One region of the Deinococcus aerolatus genome, then DNA from elsewhere that is predicted to be linked to it. Evidence: riboswitches for the same ligand, from Rfam matches in the RefSeq annotation. Region 1 holds a riboswitch; the other holds the start of a gene.
What was found. Region 1 has a riboswitch for cyclic di-GMP ahead of IEY31_RS18125 (hypothetical protein). Riboswitches for the same ligand answer to the same signal wherever they lie in the genome.

Region 1 (5,380 bases):
GCTTTACCCGTGAAGTGGTGGGCTGGTCTTTGTCGAGGTTCATGGACGCCGCCTTGCCCCTGACAGCGCTGGACAACGCGCTTGCAGCGCGTTGTCCAGCAGCGGGGCTGGTCCACCATTCAGACCAGGGGGTCCAATACGCGAGTCGGGCGTATGTGGACCGCTTGCGGTCCATGGGCATGACGCCGAGCATGTCCAGGAAAGGGAATCCTTACGACAACGCCCGAATGGAGAGCTTCTACAAAACCTTGAAGACCGAGGAGGTCAATCTGCAGGATTATCTCAACCTGGACGACGCCCGACAGCATCTGAACCGATTCATCGGAGAGCTGTACAACCGAGAACGCCTGCATTCGAGTCTGGGCTACGTTCCACCCACCGAGTTCGCCGCCCGCTATCATTCCGCTTAGAAGTGCTTGACCACTGGTCCTGAGTTATGGGTTCACTCCACGATAGCTGAGAGAAAAACGGTGATACAGCTTTTTGGGCAGGGTGGATGATGGTCACCTTTGAAACGGTGGCGGTAGGGTTTGACGTCGATCACGGACGGTCAGCGTAGCCCAGTCCAATGAAGGCAACACAACCGTCCCGCTGGCCCTCCCTGCGGATGCCACAGTGTCGGCAGTGAGCGGTCTGGGGTGAATCATGGAGTCCTGACGTTCAGTTGGTGGTGAGGGTCAGGGTCACCTGGGTGTTCAGGTCAGCGGTGACAGTGGGGCTAGCGCGCACGCCGATGCGATAGCGGGTGGCGTTTGTGGGCAGCAGTTGCAGGGTGCCGTCGTCGCGGTAGTAGACGTTGCTCGCAGAACCCGTCACACCGGTCACGTCCGCACCAAGCTTGACCCCGAAACTATGGTTGGTTCCACTGCCCACCACGGTCCAGAACAGGGTGTAATCGGGCTGACCGCCGGACAGAGAGAAGGACAGCGCGGCCGGGGCGGTGAGGTCGTGCGTCACCGAGATCAGGAACGTCGGGCCGTAGACATCTGCGCTGAGGCTGGTCTGCCCGAGCGGGTAGTCTGAGATGAAGGGGGACGGGCTGGGGGCGTCGGTCATGATCTGGACGCTTACTGTCTGCGCCCGCGCCGCAGAGGAGAGCAGACTCAGGCCCAGCAGGGTCATGAACGCACTGAGCTTCATGGGATCACCTTAGGTGAATACGAAGTCGGGAGAGGGCGCGAAGGCACCTTCTCCCGACTTCCCTGAGTTGGGGTTAGTTAACGGTGGCAGTGATGGTGACGGTGGCGCTCAAGGTGCTAGTAGTGGTGTTAGTGGACTTCGCACCAATCTTGAACATGGTGGCGTTGGTGAAATCGGCGTCAACTTTAGCGAAGGCTGATGTAGAGGCAGCGACTGCTGACGCATACGTTCCGGTAGAGCTGTTACCGTTGGCCGCAACCATGCCGCCGATTGCGCCCAACGACAGGTTGGTGCCAACGTTAATGTTGGCTGCACCTGCGGTGTAAGAGGTGTACTTGTACGCCAGGCTCCAGCCGTCCACTAGCGTGGACGACGCGATGCTCAGGCCCAGGTTGGTGGCGTTGTCATACGCGAATTTGATGGCGAATGCCTCGGTCGGGTACGTGTAGTCATCGCTGTTGGCCTGGCCGATCGTGTAGGTTGTTGTCATCTCCGTGTCTCCGTCGCTCATCACAAAGACGCTGACAGTAGGAGTAGGAGCGCTGGCACCGGCGGTGAAGGAGTCCGTCGGGGAGCTAGTGACGGCGAACGCGCTGGAGCTGAGGGCGAGGGCAACGATGGCGGTAACGAACTTCTTGCTGTGGGTCATGGTGGTTCTCCTGAGTGAACGGGGGGACCTCCGCATGGTGCGAGAAGTCCGCGCTTAGAGTTTTGCTGGACGATGCCCGTCCGCGCACAGAACTTGCTGATGGTGAGCCTCAGGCGGCTGTACATCTGCAAAGACTGCGGGAAAGAATCAAGGCCAGACCGGTCGCACCACTAGCTCCATTCGTTCCAGGTGCCCGAATACAGAACGAACTTCTTTGCCTTCCAACCCGCTGGGTGTTGCCCAATCGGTAAACAGAGCTTAGCGTAGCTATTCTTACGATTTAATCACTTTCAAAGCAATTGCTCATCTTTATATTGCACTGTTTGCGTCACGGCTTTGTGGCCGCCGGGACGGTCAGCGATCCCACCGCTTCACCGCGCTCGCCAGTGGCCGCTGTCGCCACTGCGAAAACCGCGTAGGTGCCCGCTGGCAGCGTGCTCGGCACGTCCAGCGCGAGGTCAATGGTCACGCCTGGCAGGATCACCATCGGCTTCGTGACCTCCACTGGCTTTCCACCGGGAACCTGGAACACGACCTTCAGGTCGTAGCGCTCGTAGGTGTTGCCGTCGTTGGCGACCGTCAGGTTCAGGGTGGGCTTGCCGGCCTTGTCCTTGCCGCTCACGAGGTTCTGAATGCTCAGCGCGTGCTTGCTGCGCCCGTCCACCGTCAGGGCGGTCACCATCGCGTAGCGTACCCGGATGCCCACGCTGTTCTTGGCCCCGCTGGCGGCTGCCGCCTCGGAGTCCACGCCGATGACCCCCCAGTACCCGCCGAGGGCTTCCGCGGGCACCTGCACCTTGAGCGGAACCACCACGCTGCTCTTGGCCGGAATCAGGTAATCGCGGTTCGGGAAGCTGGCGACCCGGAAGAGGCTCTGCGGCAGGCTGCGGGCCGGTACATGCGACAGCGATCCGTCGGGGCCCTGGATGTAGTCGTTGAAGAAGACGGTGGCCCTCACGGGCGCGTCGCCGGTGTTGGTGAGCAGGTAGTCCACGCTGCGGGCCTCACCCGGTTTGAGGTTCAGGTCACGAGGACCGCTGACGTTCAGGTCGGCGAGGGCATTGCTGGCGCAGGCCAACAGGGCAAGGGTGATCAGGTACTTGGTCATTGGGAACTCCTTGGCGGCATGGCCGCAGCAAGAGGGGAAGGAGAAAGTGCTACAGGTGTGTGGGTTGAGGGCGCGACGACAGGAGAGGTCGGGCGGCGGCCGCGCCGGGCCTGTCCCATCCGGCGTGGCTTCTGTGGCTCACATCACGGCGGGGTCACCACCAGCTGGAGGGTGCGGTGGGCCACACTGCCATCGGCGAAGTGCACCTCGACGGTCACGTTTTGCAGGCCGTCCACGGTGGCGGGCGTGGGCACGCCGACGGGCCACGGCGCGCTCTGATCCGAGGGGGCCGGGATGGTGGTCTGCACCCCCAGCACGCTGACCGTCACCTTGGTAATCTGTGCCGGCGAGGACACCTGCAAGCCTGCCGCGGTGCCCGCGGTCACCAGGGGCGACGTCCACGCCAGCCGCACTGGCGGCGTGACCTTGCTGGGATCCAGCACGACCCGTGGTGCGCCGGGCACCTGGAGCTGCACGGTCGCGCCGGCGCGCGTCAGGGTCACCGTCACCGGCGGGCGGTCCTCGACCGAGAGCTGATAGGTTCCCGCGGGCAGGGGCGGCAGTTCGAAGTGGCCGCCCGGCAGCTGCGCGCGGGTAAAGGTCTGCACCGGGCCGCTGACGGTCACAGTGACCTGGCGCTCGGGGCCGTCCGCGACGACCTCGCCGCTCTGCGGATCCACGTAGGTCACCTGCCCACGCAGCTGTCCTAGGGGCAGCACCGCCATGGTCTGATCCGCGCCCGGAGCCACGTCCATGCGCGCTATGGCGGCTGTCGTTCCATCCGGCAGGCTGCCCGCGTCGAGGCTCACTGGGCAGCTGCCCCGGAAGCCGCGCAGCGTCGCCATGCCCTGCGCGTCGGTCGTCGCGTCCTGGCCGCAGCCCTTCACCCGCGCGCCGGCCAGAGGAATGGCGCGGCCATCTTCCTGCAGGATCACGCGCACCGTGCGGCGGGTGGGATCGGGGCCGGCGAGCTGCTCGGCGAGCGCCTCGCCGGTGGGCACGAAGAGCTGGTACGAGAGCCCGGCCCTGACCCGGACGCTGCCGGGGCCGCTGAGAGGGGCACTGATACCGACCAGGCCATGCCAGCCGGAGTAGGTGTCGTAAGAGGCGGTCACGCCCGCGGTGGTCCTGGGTGCCGCGAGCACGCCCAGCACCACGAGGTTGGGCTCGACCTTCCACTGACCGCTGGGGAGCGTGCCGTGAAAGACCGCGGCGATCCCGAGATCGAGAGCGCCGGCGCTGGTGCCCGCGGCGCTCAGCTTCAGGTCGGCCGGCCCGCCTGGCGCGCTGACGGCCGCGGTGTAGTTGACGCCGCTCAGGCCCGCCGGGGTGAACTGCGCATTCGCGGCCGCCTCGAGCTGTGCGCTGCGGACGGTGGTCTTCATCTTGACGTCGGCCTGGGCACTCCTGAAGGCCCAGTGATCGAGGGTGACGCTGCCGCCGAGCTGCGAGCGGATGGCCCCCACGCTGAAGGTGCTGCGGGCGTCGAGCCACTGGCTGGCATCCGCGCCTGCCCGCATGGACAGCCGCAAGTGGTCGGTCTGGGCGCTGAGCGTCACGCTGTTCCAGGCGCTGTCCCGGACGTCCGCGCGGACACCGAAGCGGGTGGGCGTGCCGCCGAGCGTGACGTCACCCCTCGCCTCCCCCCATCCGTCGAGCCCTACCTCCCGCTGCTGAGCGCCCGCCCTGAGGCTGAGGTGCGGCGTCACGTATCCGGCCGTCACGCCCCAGCGGGTATCACGCTGGGGCGTGACCTGCACCGCGGCACTCACGTGTCCGGCGCTGCCCTCAACGGCCACGGCCGGGTCGTCGCCGTGCACGCTGACGCTCGCCCTGGCCTGCACTGTGGCCGCGCCGAACTGGCTGGACACACCCAGGCCGACCCGTGCCGCGGTCGTGCCGTTGTCCTGCGGGAGTGCAGCGGCCACCTGCACCCTGCGTATCGGGCCATAGGGGCCGAACTCCTGGCTGAGGTACAGGCCGGTGCCCACGCTGCCCGCGACGTTGGCCGTGGGCGCTCCGCCATAGTCCACTCGAGTATTGCGGTGGGCGATAGAGAGCGTCGGCTTGACTTCACTGCCTGTGCGCGCGATGGAGGCCCGCAGCGACGTGACCGGGCTGAGCAGCCCCTCGATGGACAGCACACCGGCATCGAGATGAGCCTGCCCGTCGCCGGCGCTCACCGTGGCTCCAGCGCGCACGGTCAGGCCAAAGCCCGCTCCGCGCGGTCTGGAACCGAGCAGCCGTACGTGCATCACGACGTCTTTCATACCGCCGCTCACCGTGAGCCTCACCTGTCGCTCGCTGTCCACGGAGGGAACCAGCAGCGTCAGGGTGGCCTCTCCGCCCGGTGGCACGCTGACCGGCAGGGCCTTGATGTCGGCGCCCTGGGCCGTCACACTCGCGAGCGCCGCGACGTTGCCGGTGTTCCGGATCACCAGCGGTACCTGCAGGGGTGCGCCCGGCAAGGTACGGAGTTCAGG
Region 2 (5,045 bases), on a different contig from region 1:
CTGCTCGTCCTGGCGTTGATCGGGGCCAAAAACGTTCGCCACGCATCACTGGCCGAGCGTTGCCCGGGCAACGCTCAGACGGCTTCCGTCATTCGCCAGATTGAGCGATTCTTTCACCAGCATCCGCTATGTCCTCTGGATGTTGCCCGTCTGGTTCTGGCGTTGCTCCCCGATGGGAAACGGCGGGACTTCACCCTTGACCGCACGAACTGGAAACTGGGGAAGACCGATGTCAACGCGCTGGTGCTGGCAGTGAACTGGCGAGGTGTGGCCGTGCCACTCCTGTTCGAGTTGTTGCCGCACAGCGGAGGGCAGCGGGACGAGGACCCGGCTGGCCGTGATGGACGAGGCGCTGACGCTGCTGGACTGCTGCGACGTTGCCACGATTTATGCAGACCGGGAATTCATCGGCCAGGCGTGGATCCAGGGCTTGGCTGAGCGAGGGATACCGATCACCGTCCGTCTCCGCGTCGATACCCACATCGAAGACCTGCCAGCGGGCGAGTGGTTGGGTGGCTTGCAACCTGGAAAGCAGGCGATGCTCCTCGAGGGCGTGGAGGTCTATGGACTCCCGATGAATGTGGTGTTGACCCGGACAGATCAGGGGGATACCCCTGATCGTGGCGAGCAACGCCACCGCCGCCAGTCGCATGCTGAAGGGATACCGCAAGCGCTGGAGAATCGAATGTCTGTTCAGGGCGCTCAAAACGAAGGGCTTCCGGTTGGAAAACACCCATATGACGCGTCCCACTCATGTGACGCGACTGCTTTGTTTGCTCACCCTGGCGTATGTCTGGAGCGTCCTGGTCGGCATCGACCAGGACACGGCGCTGAAAAAACATGGACGGCGGGCCTGGAGTGTCGTGACTCTAGGTCTACGGGCGCTCGTTCGGGCGTCTTCCCGTCAGATCGGAACCTCAATGGACGAACTGCTCCACCTGATTCAATTCTGGACGCCGGACCAGACGACGGCTGTGGAAAGTGTCGGGTACTGAGGGGGAGACCCAGTGTTGAGGATTCTCAGGACAAAATTTATCTGGATGTTAAATAAATCCTGTTTAACTCTGACAACCCCTGTCTGATCGACTATTCCTTCAATCTTCATCTTCTGGGAGGGTGGCTTGTCAAGCGTCCTGCCGATGTATAGGGTGGGCCACATCAGCACGGCTCCTTGGGACCATGTCTGATAGAGGCAGTGAAGCGCGGTCCTGTATACGGGCACCTGGGACGCGTGGAGCCAATGGTGCGACCGGCTATCCGTCAATCCGCGACCTGTCGCGGTCACATTCCCGCCTGATTCAGGCAGCGGCGTTCATAACACGCCGGGGAGGCACCGTGAATTCTATCGTTCGGGGTATTAGAGATTTCGGCCTTGATCTCTCTTTGTTGATCCGCGTTGGAGGTGGACAGGCCAGCGCAGACGTTGCGTTCGAAGGCTGCGCTGCTCAGGGCCCGCAACTTCTGGTCCAGAATTCGTGTGATGACAGTGCAGTCCACGATCTGGTCACTGAGGTTCACCGTTTGATGGGGCAAGCTTACCAGGAGTACCGCAATGCGCGGCTGTGTCAATGGACGGCGCAACTTGTCTCGCCTGTCGGAAGTGACGTTCGCCTGAGCGTCTTCGATCAATGGTTGCTCGAAAAGCTGCTGGTTCACTGCCCTCATTTTCAACTGGGCTGGACGCCGCTGCAAGACCATCCTGCTGCCTTCCGACTGAGGCGTGATGTCGGCAGCCTCTGGATTCAGGTCATGCCAGCGGACCGCAGCGGAATATGCTGCACAAGTGTGGTGCCGGTGAGTGATGTCCATAGCATGACCAACGCCGTGCGCGGTTTTCTTGACCAAGTTATCGTGGCCAGCGTCCTGGCAGAGGCGGCAGATTAACATGGCCTACCGTTCCAGATTTGCACTGTTGACTTTGGGTTGCCTGATTCTGGGGGCCTGCGGCACCCTCCCACCCTCTCCCTCCCAGGCGATTTCACGTCCTCACGGCACGCTGAGTGCTGCTGGCCTGCAGAGTCAGACAGCGACTGACCGCACCTTGCTCGTCGATCATGCTGGCTTCAAGCCAGGTGGTGCCAGGTGGTGGGCCGAAGGAGCCAGATGGTGGGCTGAAGGAGCCAGATGGTGGGCCGAAGGAGCCAGGTGGTGGGCTGAAGGAGCCAGGTGGTGGGCTGAAGGGGTCTTTGAACCTATGCCTGCCAATTCGGAGGTGCTGCGCACCGTCAAGATTGATGTGGCTCAAGCCAGGGCACCTGGGATGGGCCGGGGCGTGGTGGTGGCCGTGATCGACTCTGGAATCGATCTGGACCACCCGATGCTCAGAGGTGCGCTGCTGCCGGGCCGCGACTTCGTGGACAAAGACCTCGATCCATCCGAAGAAGGCACCGATGGCGACGCCGCGTACGGGCACGGAACGGCGGTGGCCGGCATTCTTCGTCAGGTGGCACCTGAGGCCAAACTTCTGCCCCTGCGGGTGCTGAGTCCTAATGGCTCTGGAGACGCAGACAGCGTGGCCGAGGCCATTCGCTTTGCCGTCAATCAGGGCGCACACATCATCCATCTGAGCATCGCTGCTTCGGTGTCCAACAAGGGGGTGCGCGCCGCGCTGCAATTTGCGGTCTCCAGGGGTGTTCTGGTGGTGGCCGCCTGCGGCAATGACGGCAGCGCCAACCCCGAGGCGCCGGCCAATGCGCTGGACGGTAAAAACCCTCTGGGACAGTTTGGTGTTTCCGTCAGCGCCGTCAATGTCGACGGAACTTTTCCCAGCTGGAGTACGCGTGGCGGTGAAGTGCTGGCCCCAGGAGTGGCGCTTCAGAGCGCCTATCCTCAGGGCCAGACGGTCAGCGCGACGGGCTCCTCGTTCGCGGCGCCGTTGGCCACCGGCGCACTTGCCCTGGCCCTGGCCGAAGGCAAGGACCCTGCCGTGCTGGCCGCCCGATTGACCTCAGGGGCTATGCTGGACGCCTCCCAGTTGCTTCAGTAACTTCTTTGTCTGTCGCGCTGGGTCTCCCACGTGGAGCAAGGAGCCCAGGGTGAACGATCCAGCACATCATCTCGACGTTCTGCTCGGCCAGGCCCGTGAGCTGCGAGGAAGTGACGATGCGCGCGCGACGCTGCTCTTTGAGCAGGCCGTGACGGCGGCCCGCGCGCTGAGTGCTTTTCCGGAGCTGGCTGAGGCTTTGAATGCCCTGGCGGGGCTTGAGCATAGCCGCGGGGAAAGTCAGAGCGCCTTCACCCATCTGGAAGAAGCCCTCTCCATTCGTCAGGTTCTGGGCGATCAGGGGGGCTGCGCCGCAGTCCTGTGTAATCTCGGCGCAGTCCACCTTGACCTGGGCAGTTTTAACCTGGCGCTTGAGTACCTGTTGCGTGCGGACCACGTGGCGGCACAGGCAGGTCCAGCCCGCGCCGCCATGGTGGCCGCCAATCTCGCTCAATCCTACGATGCGCTTGAATTGCCCGGAGATGCCAACACGCAGTACACGCGGGCCCTCGATTTCGCGCGACTTGCGGATCAGCCGTTAGGCGAGGCGACAGTCATGATCAATCACGCCGACTTTCTGCGGCGTCAGGGGAATTTTGATGAGGCGTTGGCCCTGCTGAATGGAGCCGTGGCGCTGGCAGGCGACCACGCTGCACTGACAGCCAGCGCCTGGCATGGTCTGGGCCTGGTGCAGCGTGACCAGGGGAGGCTGAACCTGGCACTCACTCACTTCCAGGCGGCGCTGGCCATGCCGGAAGCGAATATTGATCTGGTGTTGGATGCGCGCTGTGATGCCAGCGAGGTTCTGCTGGACTTGCAACGTGGGGACGAAGCGCGCCTTCTATTAGAAGCGGCGTTGCCTGACGCCAGGGCCAGCCTCCGGGTCCGGGAGCAGGCCCGCATCCTGGCGCTTCAGGCCCGGGTGGAGGAGCAAGACGGCGAACTCGTCCAGGCACTGGCCACCTTACGCCGGGCCCACACGGCTGAAGCGGAGGTGCTGCGCGCCGAAGCGGCGCAGCGGACCCGTGAGCTTGCGGCGAGAAGCGAACTCGAGCGTGACCGTCAGCGCCTGGAACATGAGCAGGCCCGCTACGCCGCTGAACGCGCCGCCAAAGAGCAGCTTGAACGCGAACAGGCCAGCCGCCTGCAAGAACTCGAACGTCTGGCGTTGTACGACGCGCTGACGGGGCTGCCCAACCGCCTGCTGCTCTCCGAACGGGCGCGCACCGCCTTGCGGGAGGCGGCCGCGCGCCGTACGTCTGTGGCCGTGGGTGTGATGGATCTCAACAAGTTCAAGGCCGTCAACGATACCTACGGACACCATACAGGTGACCTGCTGCTCCAAGAAGTTGCTGCCCGGTTACCTCGCGCCCTGGGGGGACACGATACGGTGGCCCGTACGGGCGGGGACGAATTTGTCTTCCTGTTGCAGGCCAGTCGACAGGACGTCGTCCCTCTGGCCCGGCAGATTGCCGAAACATTCGACGAGCCATTCTTTCTGGATGGCATTGAAATTCACATGCGTCCCAGTCTTGGCTTCGCCGTCTACCCCGAGGACGCTTCAGATCTCGACACCTTGCTCACGCACGCCGATGAGGCCATGTACCGGGCAAAAGCGCGCGGCAGCACACTGGAGTTTGGTGCGAGCGGCGGCGCTCTGGCCCCAGCAACCCTCGAATCCGCCCTGCACGGCGCCCTTGCGGCGGGCGAATTTCACCTGGTGTATCAGCCGCTTGAGGATCCCAGCGGCCGCTGGCACAGCGTGGAAGCCTTGCTGCGCTGGCGCAGTAGAACGTACGGAAATGTCACCCCTGATCAGTTCATGCCACTGGCCGAGCGCAGCGGCCTGAGCCTCCCGTTGAACGCCTGGACACTGACGACGGTGTGCGCTGCACTGGCCCAGTTGCCGCAGCTGGGCGCCGCCATCAACCTGTCGGCCCGTCAACTTGTCGATCCGGAATTGCCTGACCTCATCCGAAGAACCACAACCGAATTTGGCGTGACGCCTTCTCGTTTGTCATTGGAGATTTGTGAAGAACTGGTCGCGCGCGCTCCTGAACGC

Region 2: it holds a riboswitch for cyclic di-GMP, as region 1 does, so the genes downstream of both, IEY31_RS18225 (hypothetical protein) here and IEY31_RS18125 (hypothetical protein) in region 1, are expected to answer to the same signal.

What each region holds. Positions count from the first base shown of each region.
Region 1 covers NZ_BMOL01000041.1:1,788-7,167, reverse strand. Annotated here, with positions in the region: partial or broken gene IEY31_RS18135 (IS3 family transposase) at 1-410, shown strand, start outside; gene IEY31_RS18130 (hypothetical protein) at 661-1,140, opposite strand; gene IEY31_RS18125 (hypothetical protein) at 1,214-1,789, opposite strand; cyclic di-GMP riboswitch class II at 1,937-2,020, opposite strand; gene IEY31_RS18120 (hypothetical protein) at 2,118-2,897, opposite strand; gene IEY31_RS18115 (hypothetical protein) at 3,041-5,380, opposite strand, start outside.
Region 2 covers NZ_BMOL01000044.1:38-5,082, forward strand. Annotated here, with positions in the region: partial or broken gene IEY31_RS18215 (hypothetical protein) at 1-438, shown strand, start outside; gene IEY31_RS18220 (transposase) at 621-995, shown strand; cyclic di-GMP riboswitch class II at 1,180-1,264, shown strand; gene IEY31_RS18225 (hypothetical protein) at 1,336-1,884, shown strand; gene IEY31_RS18230 (S8 family peptidase) at 2,195-2,986, shown strand; gene IEY31_RS18235 (EAL domain-containing protein) at 3,036-5,045, shown strand, end outside.